Regions from separate parts of the Serratia sp. AR11 genome, predicted to be linked through region 3. Evidence: predicted binding sites of a transcription regulator. Region 3 holds the regulator's gene; each other region holds the start of a gene.

Region 1 (10,375 bases), 550 kb from region 3:
CTTCATACACTTCTGCACCGTGACCCAGGAACAGCTTGCCGCGATCTTGCAGACCGAACAGGGCGAATGCTACCGCCTTGCCCTGGCCGTTAGAGATCAGCACGCCGTTCTGGCGCTGGCCGATTTCACCCTGGCGCACGTCATCGTAGTGGCTGAAGGTGGAGTACAGCAGACCGGTACCGGAAGTCATGGTCATGAACTCGGTACGGAAACCGATCAGGCCACGCGCAGGGATCAGGTAATCCAGGCGAATACGACCTTTGCCATCTGGGATCATGTCCTTAACGTCACCTTTGCGCTCACCCATGGCTTGCATGACTGAACCCTGGTGCTGTTCTTCGATATCCAGCGTCACGTTTTCGAATGGCTCTTGCATGCGGCCATCGATTTTACGGTTGATAACTTTAGGACGGGAAACCGCCAGCTCGAAACCTTCACGACGCATGTTTTCGATCAGAACCGACAGGTGAAGTTCACCACGGCCAGATACGCGGAATGCATCAGCATCTTCGGTTTCTTCAACACGCAGTGCCACGTTGTGCACCAGCTCTTTGTTCAGACGGTCGAGGATCTGACGTGAAGTCACGTACTTGCCTTCTTTACCACAGAACGGAGAGGTGTTGACGTTGAAGTACATGGTTACCGTCGGTTCATCAACAGACAGTGCCGGCAGCGCTTCAACCGCGTTCACATCACAGATGGTGTCAGAGATGTTCAGCTCGCCCAGACCGGTGATAGCGATGATGTCACCCGCTTCAGCGATAGGCGCTTCGATACGCTCCAGACCCATGTGGGTCAGAACCTTGGCAACTTTACCGTTACGGGTTTTGCCTTCGCTATCAATGATAGTGATCTGTTGGTTCGGCTTGACCTTACCACGCTTGATACGGCCGATGCCGATAACGCCCACGTAGTTGTTGTAGTCCAGCTGAGAGATCTGCATCTGGAACGGTGCTTCGAGCTCAACCTGCGGTGCAGACACGTGGTCTACGATCGCCTGATACAGCGGGGTCATGTCTTCCGCCATCTCGTTGTGGTCAGTACCCGCGATCCCCATCAGTGCAGAAGCATAGATGATTGGGAAGTCGAGCTGCTCATCGGTCGCGTCGAGGTTAACGAACAGGTCGAAGACCTGATCAACAACCCAATCAGGACGTGCGCCCGGACGGTCAACCTTGTTGATTACCACGATCGGCTTCAGACCATTAGCAAACGCTTTTTTGGTCACGAAGCGGGTTTGCGGCATTGGGCCATCCATTGCATCCACAACCAGCAGCACCGAGTCAACCATTGACATCACACGCTCAACCTCACCGCCGAAGTCGGCGTGTCCTGGGGTATCCACGATGTTGATGCGGTAGTCTTTCCAATTAATGGCGGTGTTTTTAGCGAGGATGGTAATCCCACGCTCTTTCTCCAAATCGTTGGAGTCCATTACGCGTTCGGTGGCTTCTACACGCTCTCCGAAAGTACCGGATTGTTGCAGCAGCTTATCAACCAGGGTGGTCTTACCATGGTCAACGTGGGCAATAATGGCGATGTTACGCAAATTTTCGATCACAGCTTTGCCTCAGGCATTAGAAATAGCGCGCTATTGTACACGTATTAAGCGAGGGACTAAACAAGATCACAACAGTCTCTTATAAACAACTGTGTACAGGTCAGTATGTGATCCCTTTCACGGTGCAAAAAGCAGCATCTGGTGCACTTTTGCACCATTACAGTGCTCCACTCCGCATTGATTGCACCATTTAAGTGCAAACCGTCACTGATGGTGCATACTGATTCTGTGCAAAAGCCGCGCAGAAAGGCGATTAAAGCGCTTTCGCAAAGTTGGCACAGTTTTCGCTTTAGTCTTTTCAAGACAAAAAAAGCCAGTTCCACAGATTCGTTCCACGACGAAGACAATGACAAATCCGGGAGAGTTAAGTATGTCCGCTGAACACGTTTTGACGATGCTGAATGAGCATGAAGTGAAATTCGTAGACCTGCGTTTCACTGACACCAAGGGTAAGGAACAGCACGTTACCATCCCTTCTCATCAGGTAAATGCCGACTTCTTCGAAGAAGGTAAAATGTTTGACGGCTCCTCGATCGGTGGTTGGAAGGGCATCAACGAATCTGACATGGTGCTGATGCCAGACGCCAGCACGGCGGTATTGGATCCGTTCTTCGAAGAATCCACTCTGATCATTCGCTGCGATATCCTCGAGCCAGGCACCATGCAGGGCTACGACCGTGACCCGCGTTCAATCTCCAAGCGTGCAGAAGACTTCCTGCGTTCTTCCGGCATCGCGGACACCGTGCTGTTCGGGCCTGAGCCAGAATTCTTCCTGTTCGATGATATTCGTTTCGGCAGCAGCATCCGTGGTTCCCACGTAGCTATCGACGATATCGAAGGCGCATGGAACTCCGGCACCAAATACGATGGCGGCAACAAAGGTCACCGTCCGGCAGTCAAAGGCGGTTACTTCCCGGTTCCTCCGGTCGACTCGTCACAGGACATCCGTTCTACCATGTGTTTGACCATGGAAGAAATGGGCCTGGTGGTTGAAGCGCACCACCACGAAGTGGCAACCGCAGGTCAGAACGAAGTGGCAACCCGCTTCAACACCATGACCAAGAAAGCCGACGAAATCCAAATCTACAAATACGTGGTTCACAACGTGGCTCACGCATTTGGTAAAACCGCGACCTTCATGCCGAAACCTATGTTCGGTGATAACGGCTCCGGTATGCACTGCCACATGTCACTGTCCAAGAACGGGACTAACCTGTTCGCCGGCGACAAATACGGCGGCCTGTCTGAAACTGCCCTGTTCTACATCGGCGGCATCATCAAGCACGCCAAAGCGATCAACGCCCTGGCCAACCCGACCACCAACTCTTACAAGCGTCTGGTCCCAGGTTACGAAGCACCGGTGATGCTGGCTTACTCAGCCCGTAACCGTTCTGCTTCCATCCGTATCCCAGTGGTAGCAAGCCCGAAAGCGCGCCGTATCGAAGCCCGTTTCCCGGATCCAGCGGCCAACCCATACCTGTGCTTCGCAGCTCTGCTGATGGCAGGCCTGGACGGTGTGATTAACAAAATCCACCCTGGCGATGCCATGGACAAAAACCTGTATGACCTGCCACCGGAAGAAGAAGCTGAAATTCCAAAAGTTGCAGGCTCTCTGGATGAAGCGCTGGCTGCACTGAGCGAAGACCGCGAGTTCCTGACCCGCGGTGGCGTATTCACCGACGACGCGATCGACGCTTACATCGATCTGCGTAAAGAAGAAATGGACCGCGTTCGCATGACGCCACACCCGGTTGAGTTCGAACTGTACTACAGCGTTTAAGTTTTACCGCGCCGTCTGCGGACGGCGCTCAGATTTAGTTGTCTTTTTTTGTTGCCGTGGAAACTTTCTGCCCATCTTCGGATGGGTTTTTTTCTCCACCGTATTTTCTGCAAAACTATTCCGTGCCGCACGCAGGGCGGATGGAGTAGGATAGATGCACTAAAAAGGTGCAGGAGTCTGCTATATGGCAACTGGCAAGCTGCCCGATGCTGGGCAGATCCTCAATTCTCTCATCAACAGCATCCTGCTGTTGGATGACTCGCTGGCGGTTCATTACGCCAATCCGGCGGCACAACAACTGCTGGCACAAAGTTCCCGTAAACTTTTCGGTACACCGTTACCCGATCTGCTCGGCTATTTTTCGCTGAATGTCGATCTGATGCGTGAGAGCCTGCGCGCCGGCCAGGGCTTTACCGATAGCGAAGTGACCCTGGTGGTTGACGGGCGCGCGCATATCCTCTCCCTGACCGCCCAGACGCTGTCTGAAGGTTATATCCTGATAGAACTGGCGCCGATGGATAACCAACGTCGCCTGAGCCAGGAACAGCTGCAGCACGCCCAGCAAGTTGCCGCCCGCGATCTGGTTCGTGGCCTGGCGCATGAGATTAAAAATCCGCTTGGCGGGCTGCGCGGTGCGGCACAGTTGCTGGCCAAGGCTCTGCCCGATCCGTCGCTGACCGAATACACCAAGGTGATCATTGAACAGGCCGACCGCCTGCGCAATCTGGTCGATCGCCTGCTGGGCCCGCAACGGCCAGGCCAGCACATTACTCAAAGTATTCATCAGGTGGCGGAGCGAGTCTGCCAACTGGTGTCGCTGGAGAAGCCGGATAACGTAACGCTGGTACGCGACTACGACCCGAGCCTGCCGGAGTTGGCGCACGACCCGGATCAAATCGAACAGGTGTTGCTGAACATCACTCGCAATGCACTGCAGGCGCTGGGTGAAGCCGGTGGCACCATTACGCTGCGCACCCGAACCGCATTCCAGATCACCCTGCACGGCACCCGCTACCGGTTAGCGGCACGTATCGATATTGAAGATGACGGCCCCGGCGTACCGGCGCAGTTGCAGGACACGCTGTTTTACCCAATGGTCAGCGGCCGCGAAGGCGGTACCGGCCTGGGTTTATCTATCGCCCGTAATCTTATCGATCAGCATTGCGGAAAAATTGAATTTAACAGTTGGCCAGGACATACCGAATTCTCGGTTTACCTGCCTATTCGCCAGTGAGGTTTTCTATGCAACGAGGGATAGTCTGGATCGTCGATGACGATAGCTCCATCCGCTGGGTGCTTGAACGCGCGCTCACTGGAGCGGGTGTGAGTTGCGTGACCTTTGAAAATGGCAATGCGGTACTGGAAGCCCTGGCCACGCAAACTCCTGACGTGTTGCTGTCTGACATCCGCATGCCGGGTATGGATGGTCTGGCGTTGCTCAAGCAGATCAAGCAGCGTCACCCCATGCTTCCGGTCATCATAATGACGGCACATTCGGATTTGGACGCCGCGGTCAGCGCCTACCAGCAAGGAGCGTTCGATTACCTGCCAAAACCCTTTGATATCGATGAAGCGGTCGCGCTGGTAGAGCGCGCCATCAGCCATTATCAGGAACAGCAACAACCGGCACGCAGCCAGCCGGCCAACGACCCGGTGGCGGACATTATCGGCGAAGCCCCGGCGATGCAGGACGTGTTCCGCATCATTGGCCGTCTGTCGCGTTCATCGATCAGCGTGCTGATCAACGGCGAATCCGGCACCGGTAAAGAGCTGGTGGCCCATGCCCTGCATCGCCACAGCCCGCGAGCCAAATCTCCGTTTATCGCGTTGAATATGGCGGCGATCCCTAAAGACCTGATCGAATCCGAGCTGTTCGGCCACGAGAAAGGGGCTTTTACCGGCGCCAATCAGATCCGTCAGGGCCGTTTTGAGCAGGCCGACGGCGGAACGCTGTTCCTGGATGAAATCGGCGATATGCCGCTGGATGTTCAAACCCGTTTACTGCGGGTGCTGGCCGATGGTCAATTCTACCGGGTCGGTGGATACGCGCCGGTGAAGGTGGACGTGCGCATTATCGCCGCCACCCATCAGAACCTGGAGCTGCGGGTACAGGAAGGTAAATTCCGTGAAGATCTGTTCCATCGCCTGAACGTCATTCGCGTACATCTGCCACCGTTGCGTGAACGTCGTGAGGACATACCTCGTCTGGCGCGCTACTTCCTGCAAGTGGCGGCAAAAGAGCTGGGCGTTGAGGCGAAGAATCTGCATCCGGAAACCGAAACCGCCCTGACCCGTCTGCCGTGGCCAGGTAACGTGCGTCAGTTGGAAAACACCTGTCGCTGGTTAACCGTGATGGCCGCCGGGCAGGAAGTGCTGATTCAGGATCTGCCGAGTGAGCTGTTTGAAACCGCTGCGCCGGAAACGGCCGGCCACAGCTTGCCGGACAGTTGGGCTACGCTACTGGCGCAGTGGGCCGACCGGGCACTGCGTTCCGGTCATCAAAACTTGCTGTCGGAAGCGCAACCGGAAATGGAGCGCACCTTGCTCACTACCGCGCTGCGCCATACCCAGGGGCATAAGCAGGAAGCCGCTCGCTTGCTGGGTTGGGGCCGCAATACGTTAACGCGCAAGTTGAAAGAGTTGGGAATGGAATAGTTTGCGTTGTTGATTATAAAAAACATAATCAAGCGCACAAAAAATCGACGGTTTCAGGCTTTACAGCCGCTCTGCCGGCAGTATGATCGGGGCGCACACTCTGGAGGCTCTCGATGCTGGACTCATTGGTCGCATTCATTTCCCAAGGCGCGGAGCTTGGCTCTGCCGCCAGCCACACACCACAGGCAGCCGTTGCTGCGGTGTTGTGCGCCGCACTGATTAATTTCTTCAGTTAAAACAACGGCCGCTGTAGCGGCCGTTGTTTTACTCATCAAATAACCCGAGAGAATTGCTGAGTGCGCGCCTGTTGTCGCAGGTAGATATCAAAACACATGCAAATATTGCGGATCAGTAACCGACCGCGCGGTGTGACGCGAATACCCTGCTCGTCACGCTCCACCAGCCCATCACGTTCAAACGGTGCCAGCAGTTGCAGGTCTTCGGCAAAATAGCTGGCGAAGTCGATAGCGAACTGTTGCTCTATTGCCAGATAGTCCAGTTTGAAATTGCAGATCAGCGTTTTGATCACCTCACGCCGCAGACAGTCGTCTTCCGTCATCGCCAGGCCGCGCCACAAGGCATGCCCCTGCTCTTCTACGCTACTGTAATAGGTCTTCAGCTCTTTCTGGTTCTGGGCATAGCTGTCCCCCAGCATGCTGATGGCGGATACGCCCAGCCCCAGCAAATCGCTGTCACCCTGAGTGGTGTACCCCTGGAAGTTGCGGTGCAGTTTCCCTTCGCGCTGTGCCACAGCCAGTTCATCATCCGGGCGGGCAAAGTGGTCCATGCCGATAAACTGATAGCCGGACTCGGTCAGCGAGGCGATGGTCTGCTGCAGGATATCCAGTTTCTGCTGCGCGCTCGGCAAATCCGCATCTTTGATTTTGCGTTGGGCTGCAAACAGGTTCGGCATGTGGGCGTAGTTAAATACGCTGAGGCGATCCGGGTTGAGTTCCGCCACCCGCTGCAGGGTGTAAGCAAAGCTCTCCGGCGTCTGCTTTGGCAGCCCGTAGATCAAATCAATATTGGTGGAGTTAAAGCCCAAAGCCTTGGCGCGAGCGATCAGAGCGAAGATAAAGGTTTCATCCTGCTCACGGTTCACCAGCCGCTGCACTTCTTTATTGAAATCCTGCACCCCCATGCTCAGGCGATTAAAGCCTTCGCTGCGTAAATGATCGAGCACATCCAGCTCAATCTCGCGCGGATCGACTTCGATCGACATTTCCAAATCGGGGAGAAAATCAAAGTGTTGGCGCAGCATTGCCACCAGCTTGCTGATTTGCGACTTGCTCAGATAGGTCGGTGTGCCGCCACCCCAATGCAACTGACCAACTTTACGCCCGGCAAACAGAGGCGCGCGCTGGGCGATTTCCTGTGCCAGCACCGCCAGATATTCATCGGCCTTGTGCGTCTGACGCGTCACCAGTTTATTGCAGCCACAGAAATAGCAGAGTTTGTGGCAGAAAGGGATATGCACATACAGCGACAGCGGACGTTCTGGATAGCGCTCAGCAGCGCGTTGAAACGCCGCTTCGTCATAGCCCTGGTTGAACTCCAGCGCTGTGGGGTATGAGGTATAACGCGGCCCTGAATAGTTATATTTCTGGATCAGGGCCAGATCCCAGACAATTGCCTGCTCTGACATGCTCACTCCTTCCGATATTTTTTTCTACCGGGCCGGGAAATGGGCAGTTGTCTACGCTGTCTGGCCGCGGAAGCGCTGCGAAAACGCGTTTTGCGTTTAGACAGCCGCCATAGTTTACCGAATAACCACAGCAGATAACACATCAAGAGTAGGGCTATTGTCAGGATCAGCCACATGACGCGTTAAATTACGTCTTTCGGGTTACCGCCTTTCAGCAGCTTCAGGATATCTTCCCGCTTCTCTTCTTCTTCTTCTTCGTCGTCATCACCCAATTCAATGCCCAATTGCTCCATCAGGGCATCGATACGATCCAGCGTCTGATCAACATATTTCTGATCTTCGTCGCTCAGAGTCTCGCCGTCATCAATGCGATCCAGCAGTGCGTCCAGACGCTCATCGTTTTCCAGCTTGGCCAGTTCTTCTTCCGGCGTCAGACGTGGCTTAGGCTTGGCTTCAGCTTTCGGCTTGGGTTGCGGTTTGGCTTTTGGCTTATCTTCAACCACCAGCGCTACCGGCACTTTGCTGCCGATACGCGGATCTTTGGTCTGGGCCGCCGCTTTATTTTTTTGATTGGTGGACTCAACCTGGGTGCGAGAACCGGAAGCGAGACCACGGCGTTTTTTCGCACGCTTGTGTTCACGGGCTTCCTGATCGAGCTCCGCGCGGCTTTTCTTTTTGTTTTTCGGCGTCGCCGCGCTGCTGCGTGGGGCGCGAGGTGCTTTTGATGGCTGGTTCATAGCGTATGCTCTTAGGTATGTAGATTCAGTATAGAGATAGATGCTATACGATTGCGGCGGAATCTAGCAGAAAGCGGACAAAGAAAAAAGGCGGCAGGTTAAACCTGCCGCCTATTTGCACCCTCTTTCGAAGGATATTCCTGCTACGCGTTCCGTGCGCACACTCAACATCCTGGTTTTTCCTTTTGCTATAAACGCATTCCCTGCCGCACTACGTCCTTCATCCTGAAAGAAAAATCGTCCCTGGCACAATCCCTGCACATCCACTCTTCCTGAGCGCGCTTCCTGCGGGCATCCAAATTGCAGTGACTTCACCATCCTTGTGCTATTCGCAAATTCAGATGCAAATAGGTCAATTCCTTCTGGGTTCATCCTGGCACTCCAGCACTTCCTGTGCACTCCATGAGATTTATCACCCTTCCCGGATGTTCCTTAATCCTGCACAGCCTTGTGCTGCAACCTACTTTACGCTATCAGGAGTTAGGCTCAAGGTAGCTGCCGGGCAATTGGCATAACAAAAAATACATCGGAGAATTAACATTCTGTTTTTAAAGGTAAAGAATAAAAACAGCTTTCGAATAAAGCGACATTGCCCCCTATTCGAATGGCGAATGTCTCACAAGCTCGCAGAGGTCTGACTGCCACGCCCTGCTGGCCCGATGCTTAAAAACAGAGAAACACACCATTTTTACCGCTGATGCAGTTATAATCGCCAACCAGTTAGCCATCCTTGCGGAGACGAAAAATTTTGACCAGCAAGAATTACAATTATCATGTGACCCATTTCGTCACCAGTGCGCCCGATATTCGCCATCTTCCGGGGGATGAAGGTATTGAAGTTGCGTTCGCCGGTCGCTCTAATGCCGGTAAGTCCAGCGCGTTAAATACCCTGACCAACCAGAAAGGTCTGGCGCGTACCAGTAAAACGCCGGGCCGTACCCAGCTGATTAACCTGTTTGAAGTGGAAGAAGGCATTCGCCTCGTCGACCTGCCAGGTTATGGCTACGCCGAAGTTCCTGAAGAGATGAAACGCAAATGGCAGCGTGCGCTGGGTGAATACCTGCAAATGCGTAACTGCCTGAAAGGCCTGGTGGTGCTGATGGATATCCGCCATCCGTTGAAAGATCTCGACCAACAGATGATTCAGTGGGCCGTCGAAGTCGGTACGCCGGTCCTGCTCCTGCTGACCAAAGCGGACAAGCTGGCATCTGGCGCGCGCAAGGCGCAGCTCAATATGGTGCGTGAAGCGGTAGTGCCGTTTATGGGCGATATCCAGGTTGAAGCCTTCTCCTCACCGAAAAAAATCGGCGTCGACAAGCTGAGCCAGAAACTGAACACCTGGTTTAACGAGATCCCACCGGAAGTACTGCCGGAAGATGACGACACCGCCGGCGAATAACAACGCCCCAGGTGCCGCAGTAGCCGATGTGGAAACGCATCGGCTTTTTTACGTCTGCGATCCGCGAAATCAGGCCTTTTTCGTTATCTAATTACAGTTTTGACTGAAAATCATCATAAATTCTTATGACCATTTAACGATGAGAACTCAGCGGATGAGCAAATTCAGGGGATAAAACGAGGAAAAAGCGTTTCGGATAGAATAGGAAAAACTTATGGCTTGGCTTTGTTTTTACAATAAAAAACGCCCCAGTCAATACTGACTGGGGCGGCTAAATATTCAGCCAAATCCGATTACGTGAAGTAAAAGGTCTGAAAGATAGAACATCTTACCTCTGTACCCTACGCGAGTAACTTTACATGATTTTTTCGCAGTGCAAAAGAATTTTTTGTAGTTTACTTACACAGTTTAGAGCGTAATAACGGCGAGGTTGCGGAAACAATCGCCGTATCTTGTAGCTTAATTACAAAAACTGCTTAGGTTATCGCCAGTTAGCTCTGCCATTGAAAGCTGGCTGACGAACCGCCGCATTATCAGTGCGCTTCATCCCAGTTGGCACCCACGCCAACGTCGACTTTCAGCGGCACGGCCAGCGCCA
Region 2 (10,375 bases), 2.1 Mb from region 3:
ATGGAAAAGCGCTATATCCGCGCTGATGGCTCAAGGATTTGGGTTCAGCTTACCGTGTCGCTTAATCGCTTGCCCAATGGTGAGCCCCATCATTTTATCTCGGTTATTGTCGATATCAGCGAGCGCAAAGCGGCAGAGGCCGACCTCTACACTCTGCAACATGAGCTCGAAGACAGGGTAGTGACACGTACCCGTGAGTTGAATTTTGCCGTTAATAAACTCAATCACGAGATTGCCAATCGGGCACTCACCGAGCTGCAACTGAGTAGTGAAAAAGAACGCCTGCGGGCCATTACCGATAATATGCCGGCCTTGATCAGCCAGATCGACGCCAATGAGCGTTATCTGTTTGCCAACAGCGCCTACAAAAGCTGGTTCGGTCTGGATGAATCTCACCTCAGCGCGATGACCGTACAGGCATTTATGGGCGACGAGGCTTATGCCGCAGCCAAGCCTATGATCGAGCGGGCGTTAAAGGGGGAAACCGTCAGTTTTGAGAACGAACTGCAAACGCGCCAGGGGACAGCGATCATTCATAACACCCTGGTACCCAGCGAAACCCGGGGCTTTTATATTCTTTCCATGGATATTACCGAGCTTAAACGTTTGCAGCGGCGGTTAGAGTACGACGTTTCTCATGACATGCTGACCGGGTTAACCAATCGGCGGGCTTTCTTGCTCCGGTTAGGCGCGACGCTGCAGGCTTGTTGCCCACAACAGCAGATGGCGTTGCTGTTTATAGATCTTGATGGTTTCAAAACGCTTAACGACAGTTTTGGCCATGATTTCGGCGATCTTATCCTGAAAACCTTCGCCGAATTACTCAGTGTCTGTGCCGGGCCTCATCACAGCGTTTCGCGCCTCGCCGGCGATGAGTTTACTGTCATTCTCTGGCCTTTGGCGCATCCGCAGCTGCAGGTCAGCGCGTTTTGCGAGAGCGTGTTGGCCAGGTTGGCGGCGACGGAACGGGTCGGTAATCAAAACGTGAGACTCTCTGCCAGTATCGGTGCAGCCATTACTTCTGGCGACGATATGAGCGCCGAAGCCCTGCTGACCAAAGCAGACGATGCCATGTATCAGGCCAAATCCGCCGGCAAAGGGACCTATGCCATCCGTTAATGCGAGCCTGCGCTGGTGGCAGCCCAACCAAGGAGAGCTGGGCTGCCGTTAAAGGCAATCAATGTGCCAAGCCGTCTTCAAAGTAATTCAGTGATAATAACCTCGACCACATTGGGCAGGTTCACGGGTTTTACTGAAAAAAGCGAATTAAAGACGTCGGCATTGCCGCCTTTGGTCTCTGCGTATTGATGCCAACGTTGATTTAAAACAGCGTGTTCAAATGAGGTGACGATGCGTACGGTGTGGTTAAGGTAGGTCTGGATAACATAAGAGGTGTCTGAAGAGAAATAAATGCAGCATGCGTGAGTGTAATCCCAGTCATTGTAGTTGAGCAGTATATTAACCAGATCGCCATTCTTATATTTTTTAAGTTCGTCTCCGGTCAGGTTATTGACGTTGATTCTGTACATTTTATCCGTGTCTTTTCCTCCGGCCTTTTCATAAACGGCTCCTGCAAAAGGGACGCAACCAATTGACCCGTCAGTAGTTTTATCAGAGTTTAAATTAGCGATTCTTATTGCGGAGTGAAGTTCTTCTAACGCCGCATTGATGGCATTAGTCATCTGTGTTTTATCAATGGACATAATATCACCTATATTAATAAGTTATGATTGGATATTGCCTGTAGCTCGGACGTGGCGAGTAACATGCGAATGCTGTTTTAAAATGGAATATTAATGGCTAACAAAGATGGCGACTAACTTTAGTTTTATTTAGTCGCGAGTGAGTTGCAACAGTAATAAACATAGTCTGAATCTCAATGGTACGTCATTTTTTCTTAAGTGTTTTTTATTGAAATTTTTGGTTATTTAAATAACTCATTGTTATTGGTTGATAAAGATAATATGCGGGGCAGGTTGATTAATATCCTGGGTTATAATATTAACTGAAAGGATTTAATAACCAATGCAGTGTTTTTTACCGGCAGCCTCGGTGGCTGCCGGTAAGGGGACTAGAGGGTCAGCGAGTCATAGTTTTTGCGGCGGTAATTCAGCGCGGACAACGCCCACAGCACCACAAATAATGCGATAGCGGCGTAACCCACGCTGCCCATATGGTCATTGAGGACTTCAACACCGCGCCACAGCCCGCCTTGTAACCCAAGTTTGTCGACCAACAACCCCAAACCTTCCAGGCCACCGATCACCAGTGCAATAGCCACGCTGGTGGCGGTAATAGTCATGTTGTAATACAGCTTGCGGATCGGTTTATTGAAGGCCCAGCCATAAGCGCCGACCATCACAAAATTATCCAGCGAGTCAATCAACGCCATGCCGCTGGCGAACAGCAACGGGAACAGCATAATCGACCAGACCGACAGGCCGGAAGTGGCACCGGCCGCGGAGATGCCCAACAGGCCGACTTCGGTGGCGGTGTCAAAACCCAGGCCAAATAAAAAGCCAACCAGATACATATGCCAGCTTTTATTCACCAGATTAAAAGCGAAGCGATACAGACGTGTCATCACGCCGCCGCTACCGTTAACCAGCAGGGCCACATCTTGTTCAACCAGTTTTTCCCCGCGTTTCACCTGGCGGAAAATTCGGTAAACATCGCGGAAAATCAGCCAGTTCAACAGCGCCATGGCCAACAGGAACAGCGATGAAATTAGCGTGCCCAGTGTCGCGCCGTACTGATGCAGCCAGCCAATACGATCGCCAAATGCCAATGAAGTGGCGGCAATGGCGATGCAGGCCAGGATCACAATGCTGGAGTGGCCCAAAGAGAAGAATGCGCCGACGGAAACCGGGCGCTGGCCTTGCTGCATCAGTTTGCGGGTGACGTTATCAATAGCGGCGATATGATCGGCATCTACCGCATGACGCAGCCCGTAGCCGTAAGCCAGCAAAGCGGCAGCGATTAACGCCGGGTAGTGATGGAATGCGGCAAAAGCCGCTCCCCAGGCCAACAGGTTTAGCGCCACCAGCGCCAGTAATAGCCAAAAGGCGCGGGTATGGGTGCGGAAAAACTCGCGGTTTACCATGTCAGGTCCTGTCAAAGGTGGAAGAAGAAGCCGGAGAATGTTGGGCGCAAGCGACCAGCGCCTGGCCCAGCGCCAGCCCGCCATCACCTGCAGGCAGTTGCTGTGGCAGCAGTATCTGCAAAGGGGCCAGATGGTGCTGCAGGCGTTGACGCAGCAGGCGGTTATGCAGCACACCGCCGCTCAACGCCACATGGCCAATGCCATACTGCAGGGCAAAATGCTTGGCCAGACTGGCAAAACCCTGCGCCAGCGCATCGTGAAAGGCCCAGGCCTGTTGCGGGGCGGGCGCTTGCCAGGCCAGCCAGCGTTGCCAGAACGCGGCAAGATCAAATTGCTCGTCTGTTAGTGACAATGTCACCGGGTGTGGGCAAGGCCCACTTTGGTGCGCCAGCGCCTCAAACCGGCTGGCCGCTTCGCCTTCCCAACTTTGCTGTGTCGGGGCACAGCCCAGGGTGGCGGCGGCAGCATCAAACAAGCGGCCACAGGAGGAGGCCAGCGGGGCATTAATACCGGCCTTAATCGCTTGCAGCAACGGTCGCCATGGGGAAGCCAACAGCCGTTCGGCCTGAGGGTAGCTTTGCCAGTCCGGTACGAAGCGCGCGAAGTGCGCCAACTGATTGCGCCAGGGTTGCTGAGCCGCAAGATCGCCACCGGGCAGCGCCACCGCGGGCAATCCCCCCAGATGACGACAGCGGCGGTAATCAACCAGCAGACACTCGCCGCCCCACAGGGCGCCGCCCTGACCATAACCGAGACCATCCAGCGCCAGGCCGATCACGGCACCGCCTTCCAGTGGCCAACGGTGCTCGGCCAGACAAGCGGCCAGATGCGCATGATGATGCAGCACCGGGGTCACCGGCAGTGACTGCCGGGCCGCCCATTGGTGGCTGACATAACCGGGATGGGCATCGCTGGCCAGCCGTTGCGGCTGGCAATGGTATAAACCGGTGAAGTGCCTGATGGCCTGTTGCCACTGCTGCCGAATATCCTCTTGCTCCAAATCGCCAAAGTGCGGGCCGAGCAGGGCCTGATTTCCCTGAACCAGGCAAAAGGTATTTTTGCGATCGCCGCCCACCGCCAACAGGGGCTGCTGAGCAGGGAAGCCGGGCGGCAGCGGCAGGGCGTCGGGAACGAACCCGCGCGCCCGGCGCAGCATTTCATGGCCTTTGGGGAGCAAACGCACCAGCGAGTCGTCTGCGCGTTGCAAGATCTCGCGATCGTGCATCAGCCACAGATCGGCAATGTCGACCAAATCAGCCAATGCCTGCTCATTGGTTAACGCCGGAGCACGGCCAGCGGCATTGCCTGAGGTCATCACCAGGGGGCGCTGTATCGCCTGCATCAATAAATGTTGAATCGGGTTGGCGGGTAACATCAGGCCAACTTCATCCAACCCCGGAGCCACGGCGGCAGACAGCGGCGAGTAAGGGGATTGGGGGACCAGCACCACAGGCGCGGCGGGTGAAGTTAACAATGCCTGTAATTGCGCCAGGCTAACGCCACTTACGCAGCGTACCAGCCAGCCGGCATCAGGCAGCATCACCGCCAGTGGTTTGCCCGGCCGCCGTTTACGCAGGCGCAGCCGTTCGACGGCCTGAGTGTTGGTGGCATCGCAAGCCAGATGAAAACCGCCCAGGCCTTTGATCGCCACAATCTGCCCGGCAGCCAACGCAGCAACGGCCTGTTGCAGCGCTTCATCCCCCTGATGCTGCGGCTGCCCTGGCGCCAGACAGCTAAACAGCTGTGGGCCGCAATCACTGCAGGCCACCGGTTGGGCATGAAAACGTCGGTCCTGCGCAGAATGATATTCCCAGGCGCAGTGCGGACAGAGGGTGAAGGGCGCCATGCTGGTTGCCGGACGATCGTATGGCATGGCGCGAATAATGGTAAAGCGCGGGCCGCAATGGGTGCAGTTGATAAAGGGATAACGGTAACGCCGATCCTGCGGATCGTTCATTTCCTGCAGACACTGTGGGCAGGTCGCGGCATCCGGCACGATCTGGGTTGCCATGGCGCCACTTTGGCTGGGGCGGATACTAAAATCGGTGGGGGCTTGCAACCAGGTAAACGAGCGCTGCTGAATGCGGTCGATTTGTGCCAACGGTGGCGCCTGGTGATGTAACACGTGCAGGAGTATCTCAAGATCGACAGGTTGCACCAGGCGAATTTCCACCCCGGCGCTGTCGTTCCAGACTTCACCACGCAGGTTGAGCTGTTCGGCCAGTTGCCAGACAAAAGGCCGGAAGCCGACGCCCTGTACCTTGCCGCTGATGCGCAGCAGTAATCCTGAATGGGACACTTTTTATTACTCTCTGTGGTTTTTGTAGGGGCGCTGTATGCTGCGCCCGGGTGAATCGGGGCGAATTTCTTCGCCCCTCTACAAAGTGACAGTGCAACTTTACATCACATCTTCTGCTGCGCGACGCAGGCGGGCCTTCATATCGCTGTAGCTCTGTTGCGCGTAGTTTTCCGCCCAGTGCTGATCGCTAATTGCCGCCAGTTTTACCGCGCAGTATTTGGTTTCCGGCGTTTTGGAGATCGGATCCAAATTCTCCTGAGTCAGCTCGTTACAGGCACCAATCCACCACTGGTAGGTCATATACACCGCGCCCAGGTTAATACGCTCGTTATAGTTGGCACGGCTGATCACCTTGCCACGGCGTGAGCTGACCCACACCAGTTGCTGATCGGCAATACCCAACGCTTCGGCGTCCTGCGGATTGATCTGCACAAAGCCGGGTTCATCCGCCAGGGTTTGCAGCGCGGCACAGTTGCCGGTCATAGAGCGGCAGGAGTAGTGGCCGACTTCACGCACGGTACAGAGCACCAGCGGATAATCTGCATCCGGCACTTCCGCCGGAGCACGCCAGGTGGTGGCGAACAGCTGGCCTTTACCGGTCGGGGTGGTGAACTGGTTGCCCTGATACAGGTAAGGAGTGCCCTGACTTTCCAGCGTGGTACAAGGCCATTGCACATGGCCCAGCTCACCCATTTTTTCGTAGGTGGCCCCATAAAACAGCGGGCAAAGCTCACGCATTTCATCCCAGATTTGCTGGTTATCGTCGTAATGCATCGGATAGCCCATCTCGGTGGCCAGTAGGCTGATGATCTCCCAGTCGCGTTTGACGTTGTACTGCGGTTCAATGGCCTTCTCGAAACGCTGGAAGCCGCGATCGGCGCAGGAGAACACGCCGCCATGCTCACCCCAGGAGGTGGCTGGCAGGATCACATCGGCCTGTTCAGCGGTTTTGGTCATAAAGATGTCTTGCACTACCACAAACTCCAGCGCTTCGAACGCGCCGCGCACCAGGCTCAGATCGGCTTCGGTCTGTAACGGATCTTCCCCCATGATGTAGTAGGCCTTCACTTTGCCTTCGTGCACCAAATGCGGGATCTCGGTGATGCGGTAACCGACTTCCGGGTCCATCCTGGCGGCGTCAATGCCCCAGGCGGCGGCGAACTTGGCGCGTACCGCGGCGTCGGTGACGGCCTGATAACCTGGGAACTCATTAGGCAGCACGCCCATGTCGCAGGCACCCTGAACGTTGTTCTGCCCACGCACCGGGCCAACTCCCACGTTGGGCCGGCCCAGATTACCGGTCAGCAAGGCCAGGCTGGCGAGCCCTTTGACCACGTCGACCGCCTGACCGAACTGGGTGACTCCCATGCCCCACATGATGGTGGCGGAAGGGGCACTGGCGTAGGTGCGCATCGCCTGGCGAATTTGCTGGGCGCTGACGCCGGTCAGCTGTTCTACCGCTTCCGGTGCGTAATCCGCTAACTGCTGGCGGTAAGCCTCGAAACCTTCGGTGTATTTCGCCACGTAGTCGCGGTCATACAGGTTTTCTTCAATCAGCGTATAGGCGAAGGCATTCACCAGCGCCATGTTACAGCCGTTCTTGATCTGCAAATGCTGGTCGGCAATGCGCGCGGTTTCGATACGGCGCGGGTCGCAGACGATAATTTGCGCGCCTTTCTCTTTGGCCTTCAGCACCCGGCGAGCCACGATAGGATGCGAATCGGCACAGTTGTAACCGATGACCAGCAGGCATTTGGAGTTTTCGATATCGCCAATCGAGTTGCTCATCGCGCCGTTGCCCAGCGTGGCCTGCAAACCCGCTACCGACGGGCCATGGCAGACGCGGGCGCAGCAGTCGACGTTGTTGGTGCCGACGACCGCACGGGCAAACTTCTGCATCACGTAGTTGGTTTCATTGCCGGTACCGCGTGAAGAGCCGGTGTGCATGATGGCGCTGGCGCCGTGTTTATCCTTGATCTGCTGTAGCCGCTGCGCGGTGTAGCTAATGGCCTCATCCCAACTGACGGCCTCAAACTTGCCGCCTTTTTCACGGCGGATCAGTGGCTGGCTCAGACGTGGGGTCAGCAGTTTGGTGTCGTTGAGAAAGTCCCAGCCGTAATAGCCTTTCAGGCACAGTTCGCCCTGATTGGTCACGCCGTCAGCCGCCTCGGCGCGGATGATTTTTCCGTTGTCGACCACCAGTTTCATTTTGCAGCCTGCACCGCAGTATGGGCAGACGGTTGTGATTTTTTTCATCGGTTCAGTTCCTAAAACAGTGACGACAGGGTATCGAGCGCGGCGCGACGGCGTTTCTCGGCGTTCATTTCTTGCAGCATGTTGCGATCCACACAGTGCAACGCATTGGTCGGGCAGGTTTGCATACAGGCCGGGCCGCTATCACGACCGATGCACAGGTCGCATTTATGGGCTTCGGCTTTCTCGGTGGTGGCACTCATCACGGCGCCGTTCTGGCGGACAACCGGGCGGGTGATCACTTCCATCGCGCCGTAGGGACAGGCCACCACGCAGGTTTTGCAGCCGATGCAGCGCTCCTGCATCACCAGCACCATGCCGTTGGTACGGCTAATCGCCCCATTGGGGCAAACGTTGGAGCAAGGCGCGTCTTCACACTGGCGGCACAGCACGGCAGTGCTGACGTTAACGCCTTTGATCACATGCAGCCGTGGGGCGAAGCTGGCGGCGTTGAGCGCTGAAATATCCTGGTTTTCGCTGTGTGCCATCACGCAGGCAATTTCACAGGTACGGCAGCCGATGCATTTCTTGGGATCGGCGATGATAAACCGGTTCATCAATAACTCCTGAGTTACCCTTCATCCGGGTATGACTATGGATAGGTTGTGCCTTGGGTTACGCATAAAGCGTGCCAACCCTGAAAATCAAATAAAAGCAGAGGGTTAGCCTGATGCTGACGAAGTGACCGACGGCATCTCGACACAAATGACGATGCGGCGTCAGACATTCGTCACCACCAGTGGCGGGTAACCGCCATTTATTGGCCAGTCATGTAGCCGCTGGTGCAGGGTGGTCACCGCACGGCGTACCGCGGCGCCGATCGGGTAGTAAAACGCCACCACCTCAGGCTGAATGCCGATAAAGGTGATTTCCGGCACCGTTTCGCGCAGTTGGTCGATCAGGAAATTCAGCGGCAGGTTATGGGTGGTCATGATGAACATATCGGCAATGTCTTTTTCATCGATCACCCGGGTTTCTCCCGCAGCCAGCCCCATGTCGGTGGCATCGACAATCACCAGCCGCGCAGGGCGCAGTTCACGGATATGCCCAATGTCATTTTCCGGTGCGGCTCCGCCGTCGATCACCGTCCAGCCGGCGGGGGGATTGCCGGCACAGAGCTCCGCCAGTAGCGGGCCGGCGCCGTCATCGCCCATCATGCAGTTGCCCACACACAATAAAACGTCAGTCATCATGCCTCCGGACCATCAGGTAGATGGCGGGTTCGTTTTCAATCGACTGCAGCAGGGCGATCAACTGTTGGCTCCAGTCTTGCTGTTGGGGGTTCATTTGCGGGGCGGCAGCGCTTAACGCGGTGGCCAGCAGGTGGGTATGGCTACTGTCGATACAGATTTCACCGAAGCGATCGACCCCTTCCAGCTTGCGCCGGGCGGTGCTGGCCGCGGGCAGTTGTTCTACCCAGGCGCGGAAACCGGCCAGCGGGCAGCTGAGTTTGGCTTCCAGACAGTCGATGACGCCCAGATGGTGGCCAATCGCCAGGCTGTAATAGATCACCTCTTGGGCTTTGGGTGGGGCCTTTTTCTCTTGCACGAATTTGCGGCTCAGGGAGTAGAACACCACCTGGGCATGGGAGTGGCTCATAGTCGCAGTTCCCCCCGCAGTACCCGTTGATAGATCCCCAGCAGATTGCCGACAATCTCGCTTAAACGCATATCGTCCTGCTGTTGCAGGTAAGCGCTAATGCGCTGTTCGACCGGCAATGGGCTGTCTGCGGCCAACAGTTGCATAAACTGGTCGGCGATCTGGCGGCCATAGCGATAACCGGCCATCCGCCGGGCTTCGCGATCCAGCAGCACCCGCAGCGGCTGAGGTAATGCCGGGTGCAACAGGCGGGTGGCCTCGCCCTGGGTTTCGTCATGCTGACGGCCTTTGATTTTCTGATCCAACAGGCCGAGTGCCATGGCAAAGCCATAAATGGTGGCGGCCGGCGTCGGGGGGCAGCCGGGGATATAGACATCAACCGGTACGATGCGATCGGTGCCGCCCCATACGCAGTAGAGATCGTGGAAAATGCCACCGCTGTTGCCGCAGGCACCGTAAGAGATGCTGATTTTCGGATCGGGTGAAGCCTGCCAGGCGCGGATCGCCGGGATACGCATGGCGCGGGTGACCGCCCCGGTAAACAGCAAAATATCGGCATGGCGTGGTGAAGGAACCACTTTGATACCGAAGCGTTCGGCGTCGAACAACGGGGAAACGGCAGCGAAAATCTCAATTTCGCAGCCATTGCACCCGCCGCAGTCCACGCGATAAACATAGGCCGAGCGGCGGATATCCTGCAGTAAGGTGGTTTTCAGCTTGGCGATACTTTCGTCGAGGGTGATCGGCACCGGCAGGCCATTTTCGTCGCGTGGGCCAATCAGTGGCGGATTCATGAGATGATCTCCCGGGTCAAATGGCGGCCAACGTCTATGCGATCGGCCTGAGTCAGGTTTTGCTGCTGTTTACACGCCGGGCAGGTTTCAAACTGCGTACGGCGCGTGGCGGTTTCTGTACTGCTTAGCCCGAGCAGCGCCATGGCATAGTCAATTTCCTTCTGCGACGCATAGGCTTTGCCGCATTGACGGCAATGGCAGATGGCAAAGTCGGCCTGCTCGTATAAGTCTTCTTTACGCCACACTGCCAGCTCGAACTGCTGTGAAAGCCGGATGGCGGCGGTGGGGCAAACTTCTTCACAGCGGGCGCAGAAGATGCAGCGCCCG
Region 3 (10,375 bases):
CTGATGACGGGACAATGCAGGAATGTCGTCGCCATCAAACCAGATCTCACCGCTGTCCGGTGCCAACTGGCCGCCAATCAGACGCAGCAGCGTCGTTTTACCAATACCGGACGGCCCCATGATCGCCGTCACCTTGCCACGGGGAACCGTCAGGTTGATGTCTTCGAATATTAGTCGATCGCCGCGAGAGAAAGTCATGTCGCGAACTTCGACCAGATTCTCTGCCTTCTGGTGCATGTTAATGGATCCTTTGCGGCTTATTTTTGCCAAATCTACCCGCGATGTTAAAGCAACGGGCGCAATGCGTCTCATCTTTACAAAAACTTACCGGCATTTCGTTACCAATGGTGCCATAGGTTTTACTTTTACGCGCCACCCGGTCAAAATTGGCACCATAACGAAAAAAAACGAAAGTGTTCATATATTAGCCGGGAAATCCCGTTGCTGCGGATTTTGCCTGCGCAACGGAGGGCAAAGCAAGATAGCCGAATTACGGCTTTTAACCAACGAACCGGGATAATTCCCAACAAAGGACCCTGCATGTTTCTCGCGATAGTTTTATTAATCGTTGGTTTATTTTTACTGGTGTATGGCGCAGACCGCTTAGTTTACGGTGCTGCGGTGATTTCTCGTTCACTTGGTGTGCCACCGCTGATTATCGGCATGACCATCGTCGGCATCGGCACTTCGCTGCCGGAACTGTTTGTTTCGACCACCGCTGCGCTGAACGGGCAGATAGATATGGCGGTGGGAAACGTAATTGGTTCCAACATCACCAATATTCTCTTGATCCTCGGCGTTGCCGCGCTGATCCACCCGCTGGCTGCACGTTCTGAAGTGTTGCGACGCGAACTGCCGCTGATGTTGGCGGTCACAGTATTGTGCGGTTTCGTGCTGATGGACGGCACGCTAAGTCGGCTGGATGGCGTGGTGCTGTTGGCCGCCGCCGCCGTCTTCATTCTGTTGATGTTGAAAATTGCCCGGCTGGCACAGCGTGAAGGCAACGACAGCCTGACCGTGGAACAAATGGCCGAGCTGCCGCAGGACAGCAGCAACACCGTGGCGGTGCTGTGGCTGGTGCTGGCGTTTATCATTCTGCCGCTGTCTTCCAAAATGGTGGTCGATAACGCCACGGTGATCGCGCACTTTTTCGGTATGAGTGAGCTGGTGGTCGGCCTGACCCTTATCGCTGTCGGCACCAGCCTGCCGGAGCTGGCGACCTCCATCGCCGGAGCACTAAAGGGTGAGGATGATATGGCGATTGGCAATATCATCGGCTCCAACATTTTCAATACGGTGATAGTGCTGGGTGTCCCCGCCCTGCTGTCTCCTGGCAGTGTCGATGGCGCCGCCTTCCACCGCGATTACTGGGTGATGCTGGCGGTCAGCATTGTGCTCACCGCCTTGTGCGTTGGGCGTAAACATCGCATCGGTCATCTGGCAGGGGCTCTGTTATTATGTGGCTTTATTGCGTATCTTGCGGTGCTGTTTTTTAACCCTTTCAGTACTTTCGGCTAAACCGACGAGCGGGAATGAGTATGTCGAACATTCAGTTGCAACCAGGCTTTGATTTTCAGCAGGCAGGCAAAGAAGTGCTGCAGATTGAGCGTGACGGGCTGGCTCAGCTCGATCAATACATCAATGCAGACTTTACCCGCGCCTGCGAGTTGATCGCCGAATGCACGGGTAAAGTGGTGGTGATGGGCATGGGCAAATCCGGCCATATCGGCTGCAAGATTGCCGCCACCTTCGCCAGCACCGGCACGCCTTCGTTCTTTGTCCACCCTGCGGAAGCCAGCCACGGTGACCTGGGCATGGTGTCTGCGCAGGATATTGTGCTCGCCATCTCCAACTCCGGCGAGTCCAACGAAATCCAGGCGCTGATCCCGGTATTGAAGCGCCAGCAAATCCCGTTGATCTGCATGACCAACAACCCGGAAAGCTCGCTGGGCAAAGCGGCGAATATTCACCTGTGCATCAAGGTGCCACAGGAAGCCTGCCCGCTCGGCCTGGCACCGACCACCAGCACCACCGCCACCCTGGTGATGGGCGATGCGCTAGCCGTCGCCCTGCTGAAAGCCCGCGGTTTCACGCCGGAAGATTTTGCGTTGTCACACCCTGGTGGCGCTCTGGGCCGCCGACTGCTGCTGCGCGTGAGTGATATCATGCACAGCGGCGATGAAATTCCCCACGTCAGCGCCGATGCATCGCTGCGCGACGCGCTGCTGGAAATCACCCGCAAAAATCTGGGCATGACGGTCATCTGTGACGATCTGATGAAGATCGCCGGTATCTTTACCGATGGTGACCTGCGCCGGATTTTTGATATGGGTATCAATCTCAACGAGGCCAGGATCGTCGATGTCATGACGCTCGGTGGCGTGCGAGTGCGGCCGAACCTGCTGGCGGTCGACGCGCTGAACCTGATGCAGCAACGTCATATCACCTCAGTGCTGGTTGCCGATGGCGACCAGTTGCTGGGTGTGGTACATATGCATGACATGCTGCGCGCCGGCGTCGTTTAATTATGGAAGAGAACTCAATGAGTCTGGTTGAAACCTGCTACGGGCCTGTAGAACAAGACGTCATGGCGCGCGCCGGTAAAATCCGCCTGCTGATTTGTGATGTCGATGGCGTGCTGTCAGACGGCCTGATTTTCATGGGCAACAACGGTGAAGAACTAAAAGCGTTTAACGTGCGCGACGGTTACGGCATTCGCTGCCTGAAAACCTCGGATATTGAAGTGGCAATTATTACCGGCCGCTCCGCCAAGCTGCTGGAAGACCGCGCAAATACCCTCGGTATTACCCACCTTTATCAGGGGCAATCCGATAAGCTTTTGGCCTTCCGCGAACTGTTGGATACACTGTCGCTAACGGCAGATCAGGTAGCCTATATCGGTGACGATCTGATCGACTGGCCGGTAATGGCCCAGGTTGGCCTGGCAGTCGCGGTAGCAGATGCACATCCTCTGTTGCTGCCACGAGCCCACTATATTACCCGCATTGCCGGCGGCCGCGGTGCGGTGCGCGAGCTGTGTGACATTATTCTTTTGGCTCAGAACAAGCTGGAGGACGCCAAAGGGCTGTCGATATGAGTAAAACCAAACTTTGGATCACCATCCTGCTGGCGGTGATCGCATTGGCGCTGATTGGCTGGAACATGACTGATGTCAATGATGATGCCATGCCGGGACCGGCTAACAGTAAAGACCCGACTTATCAGAGCCAGCACACGGTCACCATAGTGTACAATCCGACCGGCAAGCTGAGCTATAAGCTGGTGGCGGAAGACGTAAAGTACTATGAGGCCGACGAATTAAGCTGGTTTACCCAGCCGGTGATGACGCTGTTTGATGAAAACGCGGTGGCCACCTGGTCAGTTCGCGCCGATCGCGCCAAACTGACTAAAGACCGGATGCTGTATCTTTACGGCCATGTCGAGGTGAACAGCCTGACCACCACCTCACAGCTGGAAAAAATTAAAACAGACAATGCTCAGGTGAACCTGGTGACCCAGGATGTGGCTTCGGATGACGAAGTGACGCTCTATGGGACGAACTTCACCTCTAACGGCATGAAAATGCGTGGGAACCTGCGGGCCAAAACCGCTGAGCTGATTGATAAGGTTAAGACCAACTATGAAATTCAGAACCAACAAACCAAGCCGTAATTTGTTGATCGGCAGCTTGATTTTGGCCGCCAGCGCACCCGCCTGGGCGCTGAAGTCCGACTCCAGCCAACCGGTAAGCATTGACTCACTGAAACAGTCTCTGGATATGCAGAGCAACGTCAGCACCTTTACCGATAACGTGGTGATCAAGCAAGGCACTATCGATATCAAGGCAGACAAGGTTGTGGTGACCCGCCCAGGCGGCGATCAGAACAAAACTTATATCGAAGCCTTTGGCAATCCGGTGACCTTCTATCAGATGCAAGACAGCGGCAAGCCGGTGAAAGGCCACGCGCAGAAGGTCCGTTACGATGTGGCGTCGCAGTTGGTGACCCTGACCGGGAATGCCTATCTGGAACAGCTCGACAGCAACGTAAAAGGCGATCGCATCACCTATCTGGTGCAACAGCAGCAAATGCAGGCGTTTAGCGACAAAGGCAAACGCGTGACTACGGTTCTGGTACCGTCGCAGTTGCAAGACAAAAACGGGCAAAAGAAGAGTAACTAATCACTTATGGCTACACTCATCGCAGAAAACCTGGCGAAAGCCTACAAGGGCCGCAAAGTTGTTGAAGACGTCAGCCTGAAAGTGAAATCCGGCGAGATCGTCGGCCTGCTGGGGCCAAACGGCGCCGGCAAGACCACCACCTTCTACATGGTGGTGGGTATCGTTCAGCGTGATGCCGGGCGTATCGTGATTGACGAAGAAGACATCAGCCTGCTGCCGCTGCACGCCCGTGCGCGCCGTGGCATCGGTTATTTGCCGCAGGAAGCCTCCATCTTCCGCCGCCTCAGCGTGTATGACAACCTGATGGCCGTGCTGGAGATCCGTGAAGATCTCAGCAGCGAGCAGCGAGCAGACCGTGCGGTAGAGCTGATGGAAGAATTCCATATCTCCCACCTGCGCGACAACCTGGGCCAGGCGCTGTCCGGTGGTGAACGCCGCCGCGTCGAGATCGCCCGTGCGCTGGCGGCGAATCCGAAATTCATCCTGCTGGATGAACCGTTCGCCGGGGTTGACCCGATTTCCGTTATCGACATTAAAAAAATTATCGAGCACTTGCGTGACAGCGGCCTGGGCGTGCTGATCACCGACCATAACGTGCGCGAAACGCTGGACGTGTGTGAACGCGCCTATATCGTCAGCCAGGGCAAACTGATTGCCCACGGCACGCCGGATGCTATTCTGGCCGATGAGCAGGTGAAACGCGTTTATCTGGGCGAAGAATTCCGCCTCTGAGTGCCAGCGCGTCCTGATGGACGACTGTTAACGGAAGTAGACTGAAGATTATGAAGCAAGGTTTGCAACTCAGGTTTAGCCAACAACTGGCCATGACCCCCCAGCTCCAGCAGGCTATCCGCCTGCTGCAGTTGTCCACGCTTGAGCTCCAGCAGGAGATACAGCTGGCGTTAGAGAGCAACCCATTGCTTGAACAGAGCGACCTGCACGAAGAAGTCGACGCCAAAGAAACTGTCGAAACCGAAGGTTTGGATACCCGCGAGGCGTTGGAACAAAAGGACATGCCCGAAGAGCTGCCGCTCGACGCCACCTGGGACGAAATCTACACCGCCGGTACGCCGTCCGGTACCCGCACCGATTACAGTGACGATGAGCTACCGGTTTATCAGGGCGAGACCACCCAGACCCTGCAGGATTACCTGATGTGGCAAGTGGATCTGACACCGTTTTCCGACACCGATGCCGCTATTGCCACCTCAATCGTCGACGCCGTTGACGACACCGGCTATCTCACCGTGCCGCTGGAAGACATTCTGGAGAGTCTGGGTGACGATAATGTGACAATGGACGAAGTCGAAGCGGTATTGAAGCGCGTACAGCGTTTTGATCCGGTTGGCGTCGCCGCGCGCGACCTGCGCGATTGTCTGCTGGTTCAGCTTTCCCAGTACGCTAAAGACACGCCCTATCTGGCTGAGGCACGCCTGATCATCAGCGAGCATCTGGACCTGCTGGCTAACCACGACTTTCGCAGCCTGATGCGAACAACGCGCTCAAAAGAAGATACACTGAAAGAAGCGATGTTGCTGATCCAGTCATTGGATCCCCGTCCGGGTCAGTCGATCAACACCGGCGAATCCGAGTATGTGATCCCGGACGTGCTGGTGCGCAAAGTGCAGGATGTCTGGACGGTCGAGCTCAATAGCGACAGCATTCCACGCTTGAAGATCAACCAGCAGTACGCCGCGATGGGCAATAGCGCACGTAACGACAGTGACGGGCAGTACATCCGCAGCAATTTGCAGGAAGCGAAATGGCTGATCAAAAGTCTGGAAAGCCGAAACGACACTCTGCTGAAAGTTTCGCGCTGCATCGTCGAGCAGCAACAGGCGTTCTTTGAACAGGGCACAGAATTTATGAAGCCCATGGTGCTGGCAGATATTGCCCAGGCCGTGGAGATGCATGAATCGACAATTTCACGCGTGACCACGCAGAAGTTTTTGCACAGTCCGCGCGGCATTTTCGAATTGAAATATTTCTTCTCCAGCCATGTGAATACCGACAGCGGGGGCGAAGCCTCCTCTACGGCGATCCGGGCAGTGGTCAAGAAAATGATCGCGGCGGAAAACCCCGCCAAACCGCTCAGCGACAGCAAGCTGGCCACCCTGCTCTCCGACCAGGGGATCATCGTGGCACGGCGTACCGTCGCCAAGTACCGAGAGTCTTTGTCCATCCCGCCGTCCAACCAACGTAAACAGTTGGTTTGACCTCTATTGAGAAGGAAGACATTATGCAGCTCAACATTACCGGACACCACATCGAAATCACCGAACCTTTGCGCGAGTTCGTGAACACCAAGTTCGCCAAACTCGAACAGTATTTTGATCGCATAAATCAGGTGTATGTCGTACTTAGTGTGGAAAAAGTGCAGCAGATTGCGGAAGCGACGGTGCACGTGAATGGAGGCGAGTTGCACGCCACCTCGGAAGACGAGAACATGTATGCTGCAATTGATAGCCTGATCGACAAACTGGCGCGTCAATTGAACAAACATAAAGACAAACTGAAACAACACTGACATTCTGGGCCGTTTCCGTCAGCGGGTACGGCTCAAACGTAGCCTCGGCCATCGGCGCGTTACCTGTATGGGTATCGCGCCGATAAGCCATCAAGGGTTAAACAAGGCGAAAAATCACCTCACAAGCCTCCTGCTTGCTGGTGTGGTTTTAAGTGAAGATGAGATGAACAACGAAACAATGCAATTAAGCTCGGTGTTAAACATCGAGTGCACCAGAAGCTCCGTCCATTGCACCAGCAAGAAACGGGCTTTGGAAATTATCAGCGAACTGGCCGCAAAACAGCTCAACCTGTCATCACAGGTAGTGTTTGACGCGGTTCTCACCCGCGAGCGCATGGGCAGTACCGGTATCGGCAATGGTATCGCTATTCCCCACGGCAAACTGGAAGAGGACACACTGCGGGCCGTTGGCGTGTTTATCCGTCTCGACCAACCTATCGCCTTTGACGCCATTGATAACCAGCCGGTCGATCTGCTGTTTGCCTTACTGGTACCTGCCGACCAATGTAAAACCCATTTGCATACTCTGTCGCTGGTCGCCAAACGCCTGGCCGACAAAACCGTATGCCGCCGCCTGCGTGCGGCGCAAAGTGACGAAGAGCTTTACCAAATCATCACCGAGTAACGCCCGGCTGGCGTGACTTCCAGCCCGGATAACGATACTGTTTAGCCACGATGGATCCCGGTTCGGACAGGGATCCTAAAGTTTCTAACGGTGGCGATAAACGCCACTGAGATGCCAGGGGGAGTTGCCACATGGTGCTGATGATTGTCAGCGGCCGTTCCGGTTCAGGGAAATCCGTCGCCTTACGGGCGCTGGAAGACATGGGTTTTTACTGCGTTGATAACCTGCCCGTGGTACTGCTGCCGCAGCTTGCCAATACGCTGGCGGAACGCAATAGCTCCGCTGCGGTAAGCATCGACGTACGTAACATGCCGGAATCGCCGGAAGTGTTTGAATATGCGATGACTCAACTGCCGGACAGTTTTTCGCCGCAGTTGCTGTTCCTCGATGCCGACCGTAATACGCTGATTCGCCGCTACAGTGATACTCGCCGTCTGCACCCGCTATCGAGCAAGAACCTGTCGCTGGAAAGCGCCATCGATGAAGAGAGCGACCTGCTTGAGCCACTGCGCTCCAGGGCCGATCTGATCATCGATACCTCAGAAATGTCAGTGCATGAACTGGCCGAAATGCTGCGTACCCGCCTGTTGGGCAAACGCGAGCGCGAACTGACCATGGTGTTCGAATCCTTTGGTTTCAAGCACGGTATTCCAATCGACGCCGATTACGTGTTTGACGTGCGCTTCCTGCCTAACCCGCACTGGGATCCGAAACTGCGCCCGATGACCGGTCTGGATAAACCCGTCGCCTCGTTCCTCGATCGCCACACCGAAGTGCACAACTTTATCTACCAGACCCGCAGCTATCTCGAACAGTGGTTGCCGATGCTGGAAACCAACAACCGCAGCTACCTGACGGTCGCCATTGGCTGTACCGGCGGTAAGCACCGTTCAGTCTACGTGGCAGAACAGCTGGCCGACTACTTCCGCTCACGCGGCAAAAACGTGCAGTCGCGCCACCGCACGCTGGAAAAACGCAAACAATGACGGTCAAACAAACGGTTGAAATCAAAAACAAGCTGGGGATGCACGCGCGCCCGGCGATGAAGCTGTTTGAGCTGGTGCAAAGCTTTGATGCCGAGGTGATGCTACGCAACGACAGTGGCACCGAGGCCGAAGCCAGCAGCGTGATTGCGCTGCTGATGCTGGACTCCGCGCAGGGCCGTCATATCGAAGTGGAAGCCACCGGCCCGGATGAAGCCAAGGCACTCGCGGCGGTGATCGAACTGATCAATTCCGGTTTTGACGAAGACTAAAGAGTCAGGTGCGCTACATGCAGCGCACCTACTTTACAACACATCATTCCTGCAGCTAGATCCGGCTTAAACAGTCCAGCGCCACCGCCTTGAAACTGTCGAAATTATCACTGCCCAACAGGCGACTCATCGAACGTTCGCGCACAAAGGTGACGAACAGATCGTAGATTGCCATCGCCTCTTCGTAATCGCTCTTGCTGATCGCCAGCAGGAAAATCACGTGGGCAATTTCACCTTCACCCCAGGCCACCCCTTGCGGCGCCAGCAGCGTCACCACGACGGTTTTTTTCGCCAGCAACCCCAGCGAGTGCGGCAGCGCGATCCCTTCACCCAGCAGGGTAGAAACAATCGCCTCGCGCTCGACCACTGAAGGGTAAAAATCTTCGCCAACATAGCCTTCTTGCTCAAGCTGACGACACACCTGCTGGAATAATTCCGCCTGGGTCAGCGGTTCATTGACCAACATAAAATGCTCGGCGTCGAAGAACTTCTCCAGCATATAGGGCTTGGTACGATCCACCAGCACCAGTTTGCCGAGCTGTTCGAGCTGGTATTCGGTCGGGAACGGCGACATCACCACCACCGGCTTGTTCTTTTCGCTAACCCGCGCATTGGAAATAACGAAGTCTTCGTCGATATGGCTGAGCACCTCGTAATCTCGCAGTGAAACGATGCGCGTCATCACCAGTTGCGGGTATTTGCGTGCGATCTGCGCCTGGATCATCCGCACCGTCGAGTTACCGGTATCGCACACCAGCATCACCTGCGGGTGTCGCTCATAGCCGATGTTGTAATGCCGCTCCAGCCCAACGCCAATGTGCAGTACCAGATAACCGATCTCGTTTTCACTCAGGGTGTAGGGCGTATATTTCCCCCAGCTGGAGACCGCGGCCAGCGTCACGTCATAGGCCATCGGGTAGTGCTGTTTAATGTTCGCCAGCAGCGGGTTGGGGATATTAATCTGGTATTTCACCCGGGTGATCATGGTCTTGATATGGGTCAGCAGATCGGCACGCAGCTGCTTGTCACCCTGCAGATTGTAGTTATAGTGCGCGTTGATATACGACAGAATGTAATCCACCAGCGCTTCTTCATCGTCGGCGTTGATCTCGGTAGGTTGCACCTCCTGCACCCGCCGCGCAGCAATGTTCACCCGCAGGTAGGCCTCTTCCGCTATCGATATCTCTTTGCCACTGGCTTTACGCAGTTCCCCGGCCAGCCAGGTCGAAACCTTGCGCACCGCGTCATCCCCGTCCTCAACGTCAAAGTCCGGCAGCGGATAACCATCGGTAATGCGTTGCAGCGCCACTGCACAATAGAAAATCAGATACTGCTCACCTTCGTCCGTCAAACGAATGGCATATTGCGACAGCAACGGATGCAGCAAACCGGCAAAGGTCGTCACCTGCGGTTGCCGCAGGATCTCATTGTTGAGCAGCGGATTTTCGGCATCGGCCAGGTGCAGTTGGAATAACAGATCGGTCAGACAGGCGCGGATCGCCATCTCCGAACCAAACAGCTTCATGCCGTAGCGCGGTTTGGTTTCAATGGTCAATTGGTAGTGCGCCAGACGCTCTCTTACCTCAGCCATGTCGTTTTGCAGCGTGCCACGGCTGACAAACCATTCATCGGCTAAATCTTCAAGTTTCAGAGAAAAGGCTGAGGTCAGAAAACGAATCAGCAAATAGTGCACCCGTTCCTGCGCGCTGCGTGGCGTGGCGTGTTTTTTACGTTCCTGATGTTGCAGGGCGCTAAACAGTACGACGTCATCGACCTGCAGGCGATAAC

Evidence for each region. Region 3 encodes sigma-54, which starts transcription at its own class of promoters, with help from an activator protein. Its sites were predicted from a motif close to GTTGGCACANNTTTCGCTNT; they were not measured.
Region 1: glnA (glutamate--ammonia ligase) is a predicted target of sigma-54. The motif match lies at 1,833-1,852, and genes of this name have one in related genera.
Region 2: hydN (electron transport protein HydN) is a predicted target of sigma-54. The motif match lies at 8,272-8,291, and genes of this name have one in related genera.

The regions. Positions count from the first base shown of each region.
Region 1 is NZ_CM150739.1:5,420,743-5,431,117, forward strand. Features, by position in the region: gene typA (ribosome-dependent GTPase TypA) at 1-1,561, opposite strand, end outside; gene glnA (glutamate--ammonia ligase) at 1,932-3,341, shown strand; gene glnL (nitrogen regulation protein NR(II)) at 3,526-4,575, shown strand; gene glnG (nitrogen regulation protein NR(I)) at 4,584-5,996, shown strand; gene ACSOSI_RS25590 (YshB family small membrane protein) at 6,110-6,232, shown strand; gene hemN (oxygen-independent coproporphyrinogen III oxidase) at 6,268-7,641, opposite strand; gene yihI (Der GTPase-activating protein YihI) at 7,824-8,378, opposite strand; gene yihA (ribosome biogenesis GTP-binding protein YihA/YsxC) at 9,127-9,777, shown strand; gene spfP (small protein SpfP) at 10,057-10,104, opposite strand; gene polA (DNA polymerase I) at 10,311-10,375, opposite strand, start outside.
Region 2 is NZ_CM150739.1:2,741,264-2,751,638, forward strand. Features, by position in the region: gene ACSOSI_RS12995 (diguanylate cyclase domain-containing protein) at 1-1,119, shown strand, start outside; gene ACSOSI_RS13000 (hypothetical protein) at 1,197-1,703, opposite strand; gene ACSOSI_RS13005 (HoxN/HupN/NixA family nickel/cobalt transporter) at 2,072-3,103, opposite strand; gene hypF (carbamoyltransferase HypF) at 3,105-5,402, opposite strand; gene fdhF (formate dehydrogenase subunit alpha) at 5,502-7,658, opposite strand; gene hydN (electron transport protein HydN) at 7,670-8,212, opposite strand; gene hycI (hydrogenase maturation peptidase HycI) at 8,375-8,845, opposite strand; gene ACSOSI_RS13030 (formate hydrogenlyase maturation HycH family protein) at 8,838-9,254, opposite strand; gene ACSOSI_RS13035 (NADH-quinone oxidoreductase subunit B family protein) at 9,251-10,048, opposite strand; gene ACSOSI_RS13040 (formate hydrogenlyase complex iron-sulfur subunit) at 10,045-10,375, opposite strand, start outside.
Region 3 is NZ_CM150739.1:4,875,294-4,885,668, forward strand. Features, by position in the region: gene mlaF (phospholipid ABC transporter ATP-binding protein MlaF) at 1-237, opposite strand, end outside; gene ACSOSI_RS23015 (hypothetical protein) at 242-520, shown strand; gene ACSOSI_RS23020 (calcium/sodium antiporter) at 541-1,518, shown strand; gene kdsD (arabinose-5-phosphate isomerase KdsD) at 1,539-2,525, shown strand; gene kdsC (3-deoxy-manno-octulosonate-8-phosphatase KdsC) at 2,543-3,097, shown strand; gene lptC (LPS export ABC transporter periplasmic protein LptC) at 3,094-3,672, shown strand; gene lptA (lipopolysaccharide ABC transporter substrate-binding protein LptA) at 3,641-4,180, shown strand; gene lptB (LPS export ABC transporter ATP-binding protein) at 4,187-4,912, shown strand; gene rpoN (RNA polymerase factor sigma-54) at 4,963-6,396, shown strand; gene hpf (ribosome hibernation promoting factor) at 6,420-6,707, shown strand; gene ptsN (PTS IIA-like nitrogen regulatory protein PtsN) at 6,871-7,332, shown strand; gene rapZ (RNase adapter RapZ) at 7,464-8,318, shown strand; gene npr (PTS phosphocarrier protein NPr) at 8,315-8,587, shown strand; gene ACSOSI_RS23075 (BglG family transcription antiterminator) at 8,643-10,375, opposite strand, start outside.